DNA from 2 places in the Streptomyces sp. NPDC025833 genome. Region 2 is predicted to be linked to the other one. Evidence: riboswitches for the same ligand, from Rfam matches in the RefSeq annotation. Region 2 holds a riboswitch; the other holds the start of a gene.

Region 1 (7,604 bases), on a different contig from region 2:
AGCCCGAGCGCCCACAGGGGACTCGGGGCGCGTCCGGCGGCCGTCGGCGGCGAGTCAGCCCGCGACATCGAACCCCTCCCCGGTCAGTGCCACGAACGCATCCTCCAGCGAGGCGCGTTCCACGGTGAGGCCCCGGACCCGGACGCCCGCGGCGACCAGGGCCGCGGTGACCTCGGCGAGATCCCGGCCGGGCGGTTCGCCGGTGACCCGGTCGCCCTCGGCGGTCACGTCCCCGACGCCCAGCTCCTTCAGCACCCGGGACGCCTCGCCCGCGTCCGGGGTGGTCACCACCAGCCGGCCGCGCGCCCCGGCCGCCAGGTCGGCCACCGCGCCCTGGACGACGAGCCGGCCCTGCGCCATCACCGCCGCGTGCGTGCACACCTGCTCGATCTCGTCGAGGAGGTGGGAGGAGAGGAAGACGGTCGTACCGTCGGCGGCCAGTTCCCTGACCAGGGTGCGGATCTCGCGCATGCCCTGCGGGTCCAGGCCGTTGGTGGGCTCGTCCAGGACGAGCAGCCGGCGCGGCTGGAGCAGGGCGGCGGCCAGGCCCAGGCGCTGCTTCATGCCGAGCGAGTACGCCCTGGCCTTCTTGCCCGCGGCGGACGCGAGGCCCACCCGGTCCAGCGCCGCGGCGACCCGCGCGCGCCGGGTGCGCGGGTCGGCGGTCGGATCGGCGGCGTCGTAGCGGATCAGGTTGTCGCGGCCGGAGAGGAAGCCGTACAGGGCGGGGCCCTCGATGAGCGCGCCGACCTGCGGGAGCACCGCGCGGGACGCCCGGGGCATGGGACGCCCGAGCACCCGCGCGGTGCCCGCGGTCGGCTCGATCAGGCCCATCAGCATGCGGATGGTCGTGGTCTTGCCGGAGCCGTTCGGGCCGAGGAAGCCGAAGACGCTGCCCGCCGGGACGGTCAGGTCGAGACCGTCCACGGCGAGCTGTCCGCCGCGGTAGCGCTTGGTGAGACCGCGCGTGGCGATCACGTGCGGGTCCCCGGCGGCCGGACCGTCCGCCACCGCGCCCGCGGGCGCGGGCCCCGGCCCCCCGGAGGACGCGCGCTCCGGCGCGCGCTCCGGGGCACCCGCGGGTGCGCGCACCGGCTCCCGGCCCGGGGCGGGCGCGGGCGCGCCGGCCGGCTCGCGGTCGGCTCCACGCCGCGCGGCGGACGGTCCGTCCATCGGTCCCCCCTCGTCTCCTCGTCCCCTGCGGCCCCTACGGGTCACTTCCCCGCGTCGGCCGCCTTCACCAGGGCGTCCTTGGTCACCGCGCCGGCGTACACCTTGCCGTCCTCGGTGATCAGGGCGTTGACCAGGCGCGTGGAGAAGACCGTGCCCTTGCCGAACTTCCCGGAGACCGAGTCGCCGAGGGAGCCCAGGAAGCCGCCGAGGTCGCCGCCCCGGGAACCGGTGGGCAGGCCGCCCTTCGCCCCGCTGTCGAAGGTGGCGATGGACGTCCAGCCCTCGCCGAGCACCTTCGTGCCCCGCCCGTCACCGGGGAGGCCCTCCATGCCCTTGCCACCGCCGGGAAACCCTTCCATGCCCTTGCCGCCGCCGGGACGGTCGCCGCGTCCCGGGGTGTGCTCGGGCGCCTTGGCGGCGTCGTCCCCCTCGGTGACCTTGGCGCCCTTGGGCGGGGTGAAGTCGAAGGTGGAGGCGGCCGGCCGGGCGAAGGAGACCCGGGTGAAGCCCGCGTCGACCACGGCGGCACCGCCGCTCTTCGGGGTCAGCGTGAACTTCAGCGGCAGGCCCGTCCGCGCGTCCACCGCGATGCTGATCGCGCCGACCGTGCTGTCGGACTGCCGGGGCCGGATCAGCAGCTTGTAGGCGTCGCGTCCGGCGACCTGCGCGGTGCCGTCGACGGTGACGGACGTGGTGTCGTCCACCGCCTTCAGGGCCTCGTCGGCGAAGTCCTTGGGCGTGGCCGGGGGTTGGGCCTCGCGGTTCTTGCCGGTGGCGGCCCCGGTCGAGTGGTAGACCTCGTTGCTCCTGCTGTCGTAGCCCCAGACGTCCTTGCCGTCGTGGACGAGGCTGTACTCGGCGCCGCTCTCCAGCAGCGACAGCTTCTGCCGGTCGGGGCCGTCGGCGGCGACGCGCAGGGTGTGGGTGCCGGACAACAGCCCGGTGAGCTTGGACCGCGGGTCGGCGGAGGACCCGTCGCCGGCGCCGCCGCCCGCCCCCGGGACCAGGCCGTCGCCCAGACCGCCGAGGTCGGGCAGGCCGAGGTCGGTGCTGATCTTCACGGTGCCGGACAGCCGCTGCACGTCCGACCTGGCCATCTTCTCGATGAGCTGCTGCGTGCTGATCTTCGGCAGGTCGGGGTCGCCGGAGTCGGCGAGCGCCGGGACGAGCCCGATCGTGGCCGCCGCCACCCCCACCACCGCGACCGGCACGGCGTACCGTGCGGCCTTGCGCCGTCCGGAGCCCGGGTCCTCGTCCCGCGCGGCGCCCACTGCGTCGTCGGATTCGTACGGTGCCATGTGTGCCTTACCTCCGTCGTCGGCGGCGGCTGTTCTCACGCTGGTCCACCTGAGCCGCCATTCTCACCCGAATCGGTGAGGAGTGGTGATTTCCGTGATTCCCATATGACCAAATCGGCCGCGCGGACGCGTCAGCCCTCGGAGGCAACTCGGTGTACGACTGCGGTATGACACAGGGCGACGGCGCCCTACCTCTACCCGTAGGGGTCGTGCGGGACGGTACCGCCATATGGGTGTGCGCCCGGGGCGGGAGAGGTGCGCGCGGTGGGGGCGTGCCCCGGTGGTCGGTGAGACGCGCGGTGAGGGGCGTACGCCCGGGCTCCGCGGCGCGCTGGGGGCTCGGCGGAGCGTCACGGGCCGGTGGAGCGTCACGGGCTCGGCGGGACGTGCGATGAGGGGGCGCGGTGGGAGGGCGCCGGGGGCGCGGGCCGCGCCCGGCCGGGTCAGCCGGCGCGGTGGACCACCGCGTCGCACAGTTCCACCAGCGCTGCCTTGGCGTCGCACTCGCGCAGCGGGGCCAGTACGGCCCGCGCCTCCTGCGCGTAGCGGACCGTGTCCCGGCGGGCCTGCTCCAGCGCGGGGTGCGCGCGCAGGCCGGCCAGCGCCTCGGCGAGCCGGGCGTCGTCGGTGAGATCGGAGGCCAGCAGTTCGCACAGCGCGACGTCCTCGGCCAGCCCCAGCTTGGCCGCCCGCTCGCGCAGCCGGAGCACCGGCAGGGTCGGGATGCCCTCGCGCAGGTCGGTGCCCGGGGTCTTGCCGGACTCGTGGGAGTCGGAGGCGATGTCCAGTACGTCGTCCGCGAGCTGGAAGGCGACCCCGAGCCGCTCGCCGTACTGGGTGAGCACGTCGACGACCGTCTCGTCGGCGCCGGACATCATCGCGCCGAACCGGCAGGCCACCGCCACCAGGGAGCCCGTCTTGCCGGCGAGCACGTCCAGGTAGTGCTCGACCGGGTCACGCCCGTCCGAGGGACCCGCGGTCTCCAGGATCTGGCCGGTGACCAGCCGTTCGAACGCCAAGGCCTGCACCCGGACCGCCTCCGGGCCGAGGTCGGCGAGGATCTGGGAGGCGCGGGCGAAGAGGAAGTCCCCGGTGAGGACCGCGACGGAGTTGCCCCAGCGCGCGTTGGCGCTGTCCACGCCGCGGCGGACGGCCGCCTCGTCCATGACGTCGTCGTGGTAGAGCGTCGCCAGGTGGGTCAGCTCCACGACCACCGCCGACGGCACGATGCCCGGCGCGTAGGGGTCGCCGAACTGGGCCGCGAGCATCACCAGCAGTGGCCGGAATCGTTTCCCGCCCGCACGGACCAAGTGCTGCGCGGCCTCCGTGATGAACGGGACCTCGCTCTTGGTGGCATCGAGCAAGCCTTCCTCGACAGCCGTCAATCCGGCCTGGACATCGGCTTCCAGAGCCTGGTCCCGCACGCTCAGCCCGAACGGCCCGACGACGGTCACGAGGGGTCTCCTGTCTGCTGGTGTCTGCTGGCGATTACACGGTTTGTCGATAGGTCGCTGCCATCACTCAAGTCAGCGTATCCGGTCCTGTTTCGATCACCGATAGCGCCCACCGGTCCAGCCTGGGCGGTATCGGACCAGGACCGGCATGGTTTTGATCACATAGTAAGAACGGACATTTACCGACTTAACAGTAATCCGGGCACTGTGTCGCCACCTCTCCGCACCCTTTTCGGCCCACCGGCCCCTGTCGATCGACGCGAGACCGGTGAGCGTCGCGCCGCGGATTCCATCACCACGCGGACTTCGGGCCCGAATCCCACTCATCCCTCATGTCTGAATTAGCGTATTTTGCTATTTCGTGAGTTGGGTCACTCTCCCCGTCGTCACGGACGGCCCGCCGAAACCCCTCCATCTTCGCGCCCCGTAAGCGAGTTGAGGGTTGGCGATCGCAAAGGATCAAGCACCCCATACGCTGTCGATCAAGGTCAAATCGCACGTTGTGTGAAACCGGCCCTTGTTCCCGGCATGTGCTCTCGCATACGTTCCGGGCCGTCGGGCGGACGCCGAATCCTGCCGCCGCCCGCATACCCATCCACGAACTCATTCGCACGGCAGGAGCGGGGGACCCAGGTAAGTCGCCGGTCCGGACGGCATTCGCCGCCCGGGACGGCTCGGGGTGAAGCCGTGCCTCCTTCGGGGCACGGCCGGGCACCTCCCCGCCCGAACCCGACAGCTCACCTCGCAGGCGCCGGAGAGGAACACCGCCATGCCTGCAGCCGTTCAGCCCCGCCGTACCCGGAACACCCGCCTCGTCCGCACCCTGGCCGCCGCCGGCACCGGTGCCGCCGTCCTCGCCCTGCCGGTCGTCGGCGCGACCAGCGCCTCCGCCGCCCCCACCGGCACCACGACGGCCGTGTCCGCCGGGTACACGAACAACCTCGACGGCTGGATCCGCCAGTCGCTCGCGATCATGGCCGAGAAGCGCATCCCGGGCACCTACAACGGCATCTACCGCAACGTCATGCGGGAGTCGTCGGGCAACCCCTCGGCCATCAACCTCTGGGACTCCAACGCCGCCAAGGGCATCCCGTCCAAGGGACTGCTCCAGGTCATCGACCCGACGTTCAACGCGTACCACGTCGCCGGAACGTCCTTCAACATCTACGACCCGGTCGCGAACATCACCGCCGCCTGCAACTACGCGGCCGCCCGGTACGGCTCGATCGACAACGTGTCCAGCGCGTACTGACGGCCGGCGGGCCGGCCTGACGGGAGCTACCGGAAGGCCGGCCGGTCGGACGGGAACAGTCTTTCGAGGACGACGGCGATGCCGTCGTCCTCGTTGGACAAGGTGACCTCGTCGGCCACCGCCTTGAGTTCGGGGTGCGCGTTGGCCATGGCGACACCCCGCCCGGCCCAGTCGAACATCGGGACGTCGTTGGGCATGTCGCCGAAGGCCAGCGCCCGTTCCGCGCCGATCCCGAGCCGCTCGGCGGCCAGGGCGAGCCCGGTCGCCTTCGTCACCCCGCTCGGTTGCAGCTCCACGGTGCCCGGCCCCGACATGGTGACCGTGGCCAGCGAATCCACCACCGAGCGCGCCACGGCCGCCAGCTCGTCGTCGGACAGGACGGCGTGCCGCAGCAGGACCTTGCTGATGGGGCGGCGCCACAGGTCGTCGCGGCGGCCGACCCGCACCGCGGGCAGCGACGGGTGGGGCATCCGGTAGCCGGGCTCGATGAGGGTGAGCCCGTCCACGCCGTCCTGGTCGACCGCCGCGTAGACCTGCCCCACCTCCGCCTCGATCTTGCCGAGCGCGGCCTCCGCCAGCCCCCGGTCCAGCCGGACGGACCACACCAGGCGGTCCGTCCCGGCGTCGTAGACCTGCGCCCCCTGACCGCACACCGCCGGCCCCGTGCAGCCGAGGGCCGCGAGGAGCGGCCGCACCCGGGGAGCCGGCCGCCCGGTCACCACCAGGTGCCGGGCACCGGCGCGCGCCACCCGCGCGAGCGCGGCGAGCGACCGGTCGGAGACGGTGTCGTCGCCGCGCAGCAGCGTCCCGTCCAGGTCGGTGGCGATCAGTGCATATGCCGGGGAGGGGTCCATGATCAGAGAATACGGACACCTCGCCCGGCCGACTCACCGGTCTTTCCCCATACTTACGTGCTGTTCGCCCCCAAGTGCCCCTCGGCCGAGCCCCGATGACGACCAGTTCCGCGTGCGGAAGGGGGAATCGGCCGGGAGCCGCCGCGCGGGCGACCTGCCGAGGACAGCGGGAGGCACTGCCCAAGACACGTGGGACAGCCGTAACGTGTGCCGCGACCACATGGAACGCACTGCCATGCATGGCCCCGGATGAGAGTGAGGCAGCACCCCATGCCCCCCTTCGACGTCCCCGAGGATGATCCCTTCGGCCCGCACAACCTCCCCTACGGCGTGTTCACGCCCTCCGGCGGCACGGAGCGGAGGATCGGCGTCCGACTCGGGAACCACGTCCTCGACGCGGGCGCCACGGCCGCGGCGCTCGGCTCGCCCCACCGGGAGCTGCTCGCCCGGCCGACCCTCAACCCGCTGCTGGCGGCCGGCCGCACCACCTGGTCGGAGGTGCGCGGCGCCGTCACGTCCTGGGTCACCGACCCGGCGCACCGCGAGACGGTGGAGCCGTTCTTCCACCCCCTGTCCGAGGTGGCCCTCCACCTGCCCTTCGAAGTGGCGGACTACGTCGACTTCTACGCCTCGGAGCACCACGCCCGCAACGTCGGCCAGATCTTCCGCCCCGACGCCGAGGACTCCCTCACCCCCAACTGGAAGCACCTGCCGATCGGTTACCACGGCCGCTCCGGCACCGTGGTCGTCTCGGGCACGGACGTCGTACGGCCCTCCGGGCAGCGCAAGGGACCGGCCGACCCCGCACCCGTCTTCGGTCCGTCGGTCCGGCTCGACATCGAGGCCGAGGTCGGCTTCGTCGTGGGCGTGCCGTCGCGGCTGGGCAGCCCGGTCGCGCTGGACGGCTTCCGGGACCACGTCTTCGGGCTGTGCCTGCTGAACGACTGGTCAGCGCGGGACGTCCAGGCCTGGGAGTACGTCCCCCTGGGCCCGTTCCTCGGCAAGTCCTTCGCCACGTCGGTGTCGGCGTGGATCACCCCGCTGGAGGCGCTGGAGCACGCGCGCGTGGCGCCCCCCGAGCGCACGCACCCGCTGCTGCCCTACCTGGACGACTCGGCGGCCGGCGCCGAGCCCGGCGGCTACGACCTGCGCATCTCCGTGGCCGTCAACGGTCACGTGGTCTCCGAGCCGCCCTTCTCCACGATGTACTGGACGGCCGCCCAGCAACTCGCCCACATGACGGTGAACGGCGCCTCGCTGCGCACGGGCGACCTGTACGGCTCGGGCACCGTGAGCGGGCCGGCCGAAGGGCAGCGCGGCTCGCTGCTGGAGCTGACCTGGAACGGCCGCGAGCCCCTGGAACTCCCCGACGGCAAGCGCGCGTTCCTGGAGGACGGTGACGTGGTGACGCTGTCGGCGTGGGCACCGGGCCCGGACGGCCGCCGGGTGGGGCTGAGCGAGGTCACCGGACGGGTCGTGGCCGGCTGAGCCGCGGCACGGCGGGCCCGCGTCGCGGCACGTGACCGGCACGCCCGCCGCCGGCACCTTCCCGTGCCCGCCGCCCGCCGCCCGC
Region 2 (7,604 bases):
CCTCCCGGCCGAAGACCGTGCACGCCGCGCTCGCGATGGCGATCTGCTTCTGCAGCTTGCGCGGTGGTACCTCGGCCCGCGCCCGTTCCAGCCGGGACTTGTTCGTCTCGCCCACGTCCGCCTCCTTCGTGACCAGGCAACCCTAGCCGAGTTACAACGGCCGTTGTAATTTCTACAACGATCGTTGTACTTTGCTGGAGCGGGGACCGCCGGACGCGGTCCACCCGCCGTCGCGCCGTTCACGAGCGCGCCACGGCACCCGCGAAGACCACCGCGAGGCTCACCGGAGCCTCGCGACAGAGGGGGAAGCCCGTGTCCGTCACCGACGCCATCACCGGATCCGCCACCGGTTCCCGCATCGCCGGGGACCCTCCGCTCCGCGTCGCCGTCATCGTCGCCAGCGTGCGCGAGGGGCGCCGGGGGCGGGCCGTCGCCGACTGGTTCCTCACCACCGCCGCGGCCGGCGACCCGGGCCTGGAGTTCGACGTCGTCGACCTCGCCGAAGTGGACCTGCCGCTGGTCATGCCGGGCTGGGGCGGCGCACCCGGGCCCGGCGCGACCGCCGCGCTGCGGGAGGTCTCGCCGCGGCTCGCCGCCGCCGACGCGTTCGTCGTCGTCACGCCCGAGTACAACCACAGCTTCCCGGCGGCCCTGAAGAACCTCCTCGACTGGCACCTGCGCGAGTGGCAGGCCAAGCCGGTCGGATTCGTGTCCTACGGCGGCCTCGGCGGCGGACTGCGCGCGGTCGAGCAGCTCCGGCTGGTCCTCGCCGAGCTGCACGCCGTGACCGTGCGCGACTCGGTGAGCCTGCACGGCCCCTGGTCCGGCCTCGGCGAGGACGGCGTCCCGCGCGACGCCGAGATCTGCGCCGGCGCCGCCAAGGGCATGCTCGGCCAGCTCGCCTGGTGGGCGCGGACGCTGCGGACCGCGCGCACCGAGCGCCCCTACGCGGGCTGAGGCGGCCGGCGATGAGCACCCTCCGTCCTCCCGGCACCGTCCGGCCCGGCTCCCCGGCCGGGACCGCCGGCGCCGCCGGCCCGGCCGCCCTGCGCCGCGTCGCCGCCGTCGTGGTCCTCGGCACGATCATGTCCGTGCTCGACATGACGATCGTCAACGTCGCGCTGCGCCGCCTCTCGGAGACCTTCGGCGCCCCGCTGGAGACCATCCAGTGGGCCGCGACCGCCTACACGCTGGCGCTCGCCGCGGTCGTCCCGGCCGCGGGCTGGGCGATGGGCCGGATCGGCGCCAAGCGCACCTACGTGGTCGCGCTCGCCCTGTTCACGCTGGGCTCCCTGCTCGCCGCCTGCGCCTGGGACGCGGGCAGCCTGATCGCGTTCCGGACCGTGCAGGGGCTGGGCGGCGGGCTGCTGCAACCGGTCGGCATGGCGATGGGCATGCGGGTCGCGGACCGGGCCCGCATGGGGCGGGCGACGGCCCTGCTGGGGCTGCCCGTCCTGATCGGCCCGGTCGCCGGTCCGGTGCTCGGCGGCTGGCTCGTCGACACCGCGTCCTGGCACTGGATCTTCCTGATCAACCTGCCCGTCGGGGCCCTGGCGCTGCTCCTCGCGGTCCGCCTGCTGCCGGCGGACGCCCCCGCAGCGGGCGGCGCCGCCCCGCCCCGGCTGGACGTCCCCGGCCTGCTGATGCTCTCGCCCGGCCTGGCCCTGCTGCTCTACGGCCTGTCCCGGGGCGGTGAGCACGGCGACCTCGCGGCACCCGGCGCGCTGGTACCGGCGCTCGCCGGGGCCCTCCTCGTCGCGGCCTTCGTCCGGCGGGCGCTCACCGTCCGCGCCCCGCTGCTGGACCTGCGCCTGCTGCGGGACCGCACCTTCGCCGCCGGGGTCGCCACGCTGGCCCCCTTCACCTGCGGCTACTTCGGGTCGATGCTGCTGGGCCCGCTGTACTGGCAGCAGGAGCGGGGCCTGGGCGCGACGGCCGCGGGGCTGCTCGGCGCGCCGGTCGGGCTCGTGGTCGGTGCGACCATGCAGATCGCGGCGCGGCGCGTCGACCGGGTCGCGCCGCGCCGGCTGGTCGCGGCCGGGTGCGCGGTCGGCGCCCTCGGCATGGGCCTGCTGGCCTGGCAGACCGGCACGGAGGGGGTCGCGTCCTGGCGGATCGTCGCCGCGGGCATGGTGCTGGGCGTGGGCGCCGGTACGACGCTGATGCCCGCGATGACCGCCGCCTCCCGGGGCCTGCCGGCGGACCGGCTGCCGGGGGCGAGCACCGCGCTGAGCATCAACGCCCAGCTCGCCGCGTCCACCGGCACGGCCCTGCTGTCGGTGGTGCTGGGCGCGGCCGGGCCGGGCCCGCACGGTTTCCGGCTCGCCTACGCCGTGGCGGCCGCGCTGCTCGCCCTCGGCGTCCTCCCGGCGCTCCGGCTCCCGGCCCACCGGCCGGGCTGAGACGCACCGCCCGGGCCGAGGCCGGGCCGCGCTAGCCCGCCGTCACGCCGGTCAGGTCCGTCAGGTCGGCCAGCGGCAGTGTGTGCCGGGTGTGGAGCACCTTGGCGCGCAGGTAGCGGACGTTGTGCGCCGTGGTGAAGACCCCGGTCGGCACCTGCTCCCGTACGGCCACCCCCAGCGCGCGCAACTGCCCGGCCTTGTCGGGGTTGTTGGACAGCAGGTCCAGCTCCGTGATGCCGAGGGCGGCGAGCATCTGCGCGGCGGCGGTGTAGTCGCGGGCGTCCTCCGGGAGCCCCAGGGCGGTGTTCGCCTCGTAGGTGTCGAGCCCCTCGTCCTGGAGGGCGTAGGCGTCGAGCTTGTTGTACAGGCCGATGCCCCGGCCCTCCTGGCGGAGGTAGAGCAGCACCCCGCCGCGGCCGGCGACGAGCTCGACCGCCTCGCGCAGCTGCGGGCCGCAGTCGCAGCGGGCCGAGCCGAGGACGTCACCGGTCAGGCACTCGGAGTGCAGGCGCACCAGCGGGACCGGCCCGGGGTCGCCGAGGACGACGGCGAGGTGCTCGCGGCCGTCGGCGAGGCCGTGGAAGGTGACGAGTTCGGCGTCGGCGCGGTAACCGTCGGCGAAGCGCAGCGGTACCCGGACGCGGGCGCGCGGGGTGGCGGCGGGGATGTCGGGCATGCGGGTCTCCGGGTTCCGTGCGGAGGAGAGGTGCTTAAGATTTGAAGCACAACCGGAGCGTGACCCTATCCCATGCTTCAAAGTTGAATCAACAGTTCGTCCGGGGCTCATCCGGCCGCCTGGCCGGGGCAGGGGGCCGACCGCCGCCGCCACGGCACGTCCTCGGCGGCGGGGGCGTCCCCGTCGCCCTGCAGCCCGCGCGCGATCCCCGCGAAGATCTCCTCCAACTGCTCCACCTGCTGCGGGGTGATCCGGTCGAACAGCAGGGCGCGCACCGTCTCGACGTGCCCCGGTGCCGTACGCTCCAGAACCGCCGTGCCCGCGTCGGTCAGCACCGCGAGCGAGCCGCGCCTGTCCCGGTCGCAGTTCTCCCGGCGCACCAGGCCGTCCCGCTCCAGCCGGGTCACCGCGTACGTCAGCCGGCTGCGCGTGATCTTCAGCGTCTCGGCCAGGTCGGTCATGCGCAGCCGCCGGCCGGGCGCGTCGGAGAGGTTGGCCAGCACCGAGTAGAACAGGTGCGGCATGCCGCCCTCCTGCTGGAGCTGCCGGTCGATCGCGTCCTCCAGGAGGCGGGAGGCGGCGATGTAGGCGCGCCAGGCGCGCTGCTCCTCGGGGCTGAGCCAGCGGGTCGTCATGCGGCCAGTGTAGGTTTGTTTCAAACTTGAACCAAGCCGGTCACACCGCCCGGTGATCCACCCTTTCCGCCGCCGGCCCCCCGCCGGCCGACCGCTCCCGCGGCCGGCCGCCTCCGGAAGAGAGAGTGCCGATGCCCCTGCCGTACGTGCTGCTGTCCGCCGCCGTCTCCCTCGACGGCTACCTGGACGACACCGGCCCCGAACGGCTCCTGCTGTCCGGCCCGGCCGACTTCGACCGCGTCGACGCGGAGCGGGCCCTCGCCGACGCCGTCCTCGTCGGCGCCGGCACGATCCGTGCCGACGACCCCCGGCTGCTGGTGAACTCCGCCGAGCGGCGCGCTGCCCGGCGCGCGGAGGGCCGGCCGGAGTACCCGCTGAAGGTCGCCGTCACCGGCTCCGGCGACCTCGATCCGGACGCCCGCTTCTGGCACACCGGCGGCGAGAAGGCCGTCTACACGACCGACGGGGGTGCGGAGCGGGCCGCCCGCCGCCTCGGGCACGCCGCCGACGTCGTCCCCCTCGGCCCCGCCCTGGACTGGCGCGCCCTGCTGGAGCACCTGCACGACGTGCGCGGGGTCGGGCGGCTGATGGTCGAGGGCGGCGGCACGGTCCACACCCAGCTCCTGCGGCAGGGGCTCGCCGACGAGCTCCAACTGGTCCTCGCCCCGCTGTTCGTCGGCGACCCCGCGGCGCCCCGGCTGTTCGGGCCGGGCGGCTACCAGGGCGGACGGCTGCGGCTGCTCGACACCCGGCGGATCGAGGACGTCGTCCTGGTCCGCTACGCGCCCACCGCCCCCGGCACGGGCACGGTCCCCGTCGCCGCCGACCGCCACTGGCTGCGCACCGCGTGCCGCCTCGCGGCGCTCTGCCCGCCTTCGGGGACGGCGTTCAGCGTGGGCGCGGTCGTGGTCGCCGCGGACGGCACGGAGCTGGCCCGCGGCCACTCGCGCGAGGGCGGCGACCCCGTGGTGCACGCCGAGGAGGCGGCCCTCGCGAAGATCGACGCGGCGGACCCGCGGCTGGCCGGTGCCACGGTCTACAGCAGTCTCGAACCCTGTGCCCGCCGTGCCTCCCGCCCCGCCCCCTGCGCCGAGCTGATCCTGCGGGCCGGGGTGCGCCGGGTGGTCACCGCCTGGCGCGAACCCGACACGTTCGTGGCCGGCGCCGACGGCACGGGACTCCTGACCGCCGCCGGGGTCCGGGTCGTCGTCCTGCCCGAACTGGAGGCCCTCGCCAAGGCGCCCAACGCCCACCTGCCGGACTGAACGCGAAAACACCCGGGGCCCGGAATCCAATGGATTCCGGGCCCCGGGCCTTCAGTAGCGGGGACAGGATTTGAACCTGCGACCTCTGGGTTATGAGCCCAGCGAGCTACCGAGCTGCTCCACCCCGCGTCGTTGTGTGACCAGCATACGTCATCCGCGGGGCGCTCCGCACATCGGTTTCCCCGGCCCCCGAGAACCGTGACTTTGGGTGACCAGTCGAGCGCCGTACGCATCACCGCTGAGTCACCATCAAAACCGTCGGTGACTACTGAACGCTTCCATGCCGCGGTCAACTCGCCCTTTTTGGCGGAGTAGTGGGTGATGGATCCGTCGCGGAAAACGTCGATGATCAAGCCGGACGGGCTTGGAAAGTCACTGGCGGGTCTATTAACGTTCGATAACGCAGCGCGGTCGTCCCAGCCGTCACCCGAGACGGCTCCGTGCGCATGCGCCTAATCCCGCAAGGGAGCCGGGGAACCACTACTTTGGGGTGAATCACGCGGATACGGCCGTGAACTCGCGGAGTCCACGACCGGTATACGCGCGTAGGAGACCTTCCTGCTCCGAACCCGTCAGCTAACCCGGTAGGCGGAGGAAGGAAAGGAGTACGCCCGCGTGGCGTCCAACCGGCCTGTTCCCGAAGCCCCGTTCACCCCGGCCCAGCGCGAGCCCGACACCTTCGGCTACGGCGCCTACCGCGCCGAGGAGGGGCCCTGGGAGGAATGGAATCCCACCGAGGACTCCGTCACCCCGGTCCGCGGCCGGCACCGCGTCGCCAAGCAGCGCGGCGGCTTCGCGCGCAGCTCCACCGTCCTCGGCGTCGGCGTGATCGCCGCGGTCGGCGCGGGCGGCATGGCGAGCGCCAACACCGGCAAGCCGCCGGTCTCCCTCACCCTGCCCGACCTGCCCTCCGTCGGCTCGCTCCTCGGTGACGAGGCCGAGCAGGCCCCCGAGGCCGTGGCCACCACGCTCAGCACCGTCGCCGTGGACTCCGCCGCCGACGACGCGCGGTCCGGCGACGCCGGCGAGACCCTGCGCAACCGGATCATGGCCCAGGCCGAGCAGCAGCAGGGCCAGGCCGAGAGCAGGGCCACCGCCGCCGCGTTCGCCGCCGCCCGCAAGCAGAGCGCCGACGCGGCCGCCGAAGCGGAGCGGGCCGCCGCCGTCCAGGCCGCCGCCGCGAAGGAGAAGGCGGAGGCCGCCGCCGAGAAGGCCGAGGCCGAGGCGAAGCGGAAGGCGGCGGCGGCGGCCGAGGCGAAGCGGCTGGCGGAGCTGGCCAAGCAGTACGCGCTGCCGACCTCCGCCTACACGCTCACCTCGACGTTCGGCCAGGCCGGTTCGATGTGGTCCTCCGGCCACCACACCGGCCTCGACTTCGCCGCCCCCACGGGCACCCTGATCAAGGCCGTCCACGGCGGCACGATCACCGAGGCGGGCTGGGCCGGGGCCTACGGCTACCGGACGATCCTCACCCTGGACGACGGCACCGAGGTGTGGTTCTGCCACCAGTCCTCGATCAACGTCTCCGCCGGCCAGCGGGTCGCCACCGGCGAGGTCATCGGCCGCGTCGGCGCCACCGGCAACGTCACCGGCCCCCACCTGCACCTGGAGGTCCACCCGGGCGGCCAGCCCTCCGGCATCGACCCGATGGCGTGGCTGCGCGACAAGGGCCTCAACCCCTGATCCGCCTCCTCGGCGAACCCGGCGCCGGCGACGGGATGCGATCGTCCCCCGCCGGCGTTGACGTGACGTATGACGTCACTTCGTGAACTCGGCACTTCCGACCTCGAGGTCTTCCCGCTGTCGCTCGGCGGCAACGTGTTCGGCTGGACCGCCGACGAGCAGGCCTCCTTCGCCGTCCTCGACGCCTACGCGGCGGCGGGCGGCAACTTCATCGACACCGCCGACTCCTACACCGCCTGGATCGAGGGCAACCAGGGCGGCGAGTCGGAGACGATCATCGGCAGGTGGGTCAAGGCGCGCGGCAACCGCGCCGACGTCGTCATCGCGACCAAGGTCGGCCAGCACCCGGACCACCAGGGGCTGTCCGCCGCCACCATCAAGGCGGCCGCCGACGCCTCCCTGCGCCGCCTGGGCACCGACCACATCGACCTCTACTACACCCACTTCGACCAGCCCGAGGTGCCCGTCGAGGAGATCATCGGCGCGCTGGACGAGCTGGTGAAGGCCGGAAAGGTCCGGCACATCGCCGCCTCCAACATCACCGCGGAGCGCCTGGAGGAGTCCCTCGACTTCTCCGACCGCGAGGGACTCGCCCGCTACGTCGCCCTCCAGCCGCACTACAACCTGGTCTCCCGCGACACCTACGAGGGCCCCTTGCAGGACCTCGTCGCCCGCGAGGGCCTGTCCGCCGTCCCGTACTTCGCGCTCGCCGCCGGCTTCCTCACCGGCAAGTACCGGCCCGGCGCGACCGTCGACAGCGCCCGCGCCGGCCGGGCCCGGGAGTACGCGGAGTCCGAGCGCGGCCCGCGGGTCCTCGCGGCACTGGACGAGGTCGCCGCGGCCCACGAGGCCCCGGTCGCCACGGTCGCCCTCGCCTGGCTGGCCGCCCAGCCGACGGTCATCGCCCCCATCGCCTCGGCGCGCACCGTGGAACAGCTCCCGG

Evidence for each region. Region 2 has a riboswitch for cyclic di-AMP ahead of ACZ4K2_RS15335 (M23 family metallopeptidase). Riboswitches for the same ligand answer to the same signal wherever they lie in the genome.
Region 1: linked by a shared signal. The riboswitch ahead of ACZ4K2_RS13920 (transglycosylase SLT domain-containing protein) and the one ahead of ACZ4K2_RS15335 (M23 family metallopeptidase) in region 2 are both predicted to bind cyclic di-AMP.

What each region holds. Positions count from the first base shown of each region.
Region 1 is NZ_JBVHNF010000007.1:114,411-122,014, reverse strand. It holds gene ACZ4K2_RS13940 (ABC transporter permease) at 1-68, opposite strand, end outside; gene ACZ4K2_RS13935 (ABC transporter ATP-binding protein) at 55-1,173, opposite strand; gene ACZ4K2_RS13930 (LolA family protein) at 1,215-2,471, opposite strand; gene ACZ4K2_RS13925 (polyprenyl synthetase family protein) at 2,915-3,925, opposite strand; cyclic di-AMP (ydaO/yuaA leader) riboswitch at 4,518-4,689, shown strand; gene ACZ4K2_RS13920 (transglycosylase SLT domain-containing protein) at 4,695-5,177, shown strand; gene ACZ4K2_RS13915 (HAD family hydrolase) at 5,204-6,031, opposite strand; gene fahA (fumarylacetoacetase) at 6,302-7,519, shown strand.
Region 2 is NZ_JBVHNF010000008.1:19,505-27,108, reverse strand. It holds gene ACZ4K2_RS15370 (TetR/AcrR family transcriptional regulator) at 1-115, opposite strand, end outside; gene ACZ4K2_RS15365 (NADPH-dependent FMN reductase) at 313-957, shown strand; gene ACZ4K2_RS15360 (DHA2 family efflux MFS transporter permease subunit) at 969-2,402, shown strand; gene ACZ4K2_RS15355 (GTP cyclohydrolase II) at 2,434-3,078, opposite strand; gene ACZ4K2_RS15350 (MarR family winged helix-turn-helix transcriptional regulator) at 3,186-3,713, opposite strand; gene ACZ4K2_RS15345 (dihydrofolate reductase family protein) at 3,845-4,978, shown strand; tRNA gene ACZ4K2_RS15340 (tRNA-Met) at 5,034-5,107, opposite strand; cyclic di-AMP (ydaO/yuaA leader) riboswitch at 5,418-5,584, shown strand; gene ACZ4K2_RS15335 (M23 family metallopeptidase) at 5,594-6,661, shown strand; gene ACZ4K2_RS15330 (aldo/keto reductase) at 6,731-7,604, shown strand, end outside.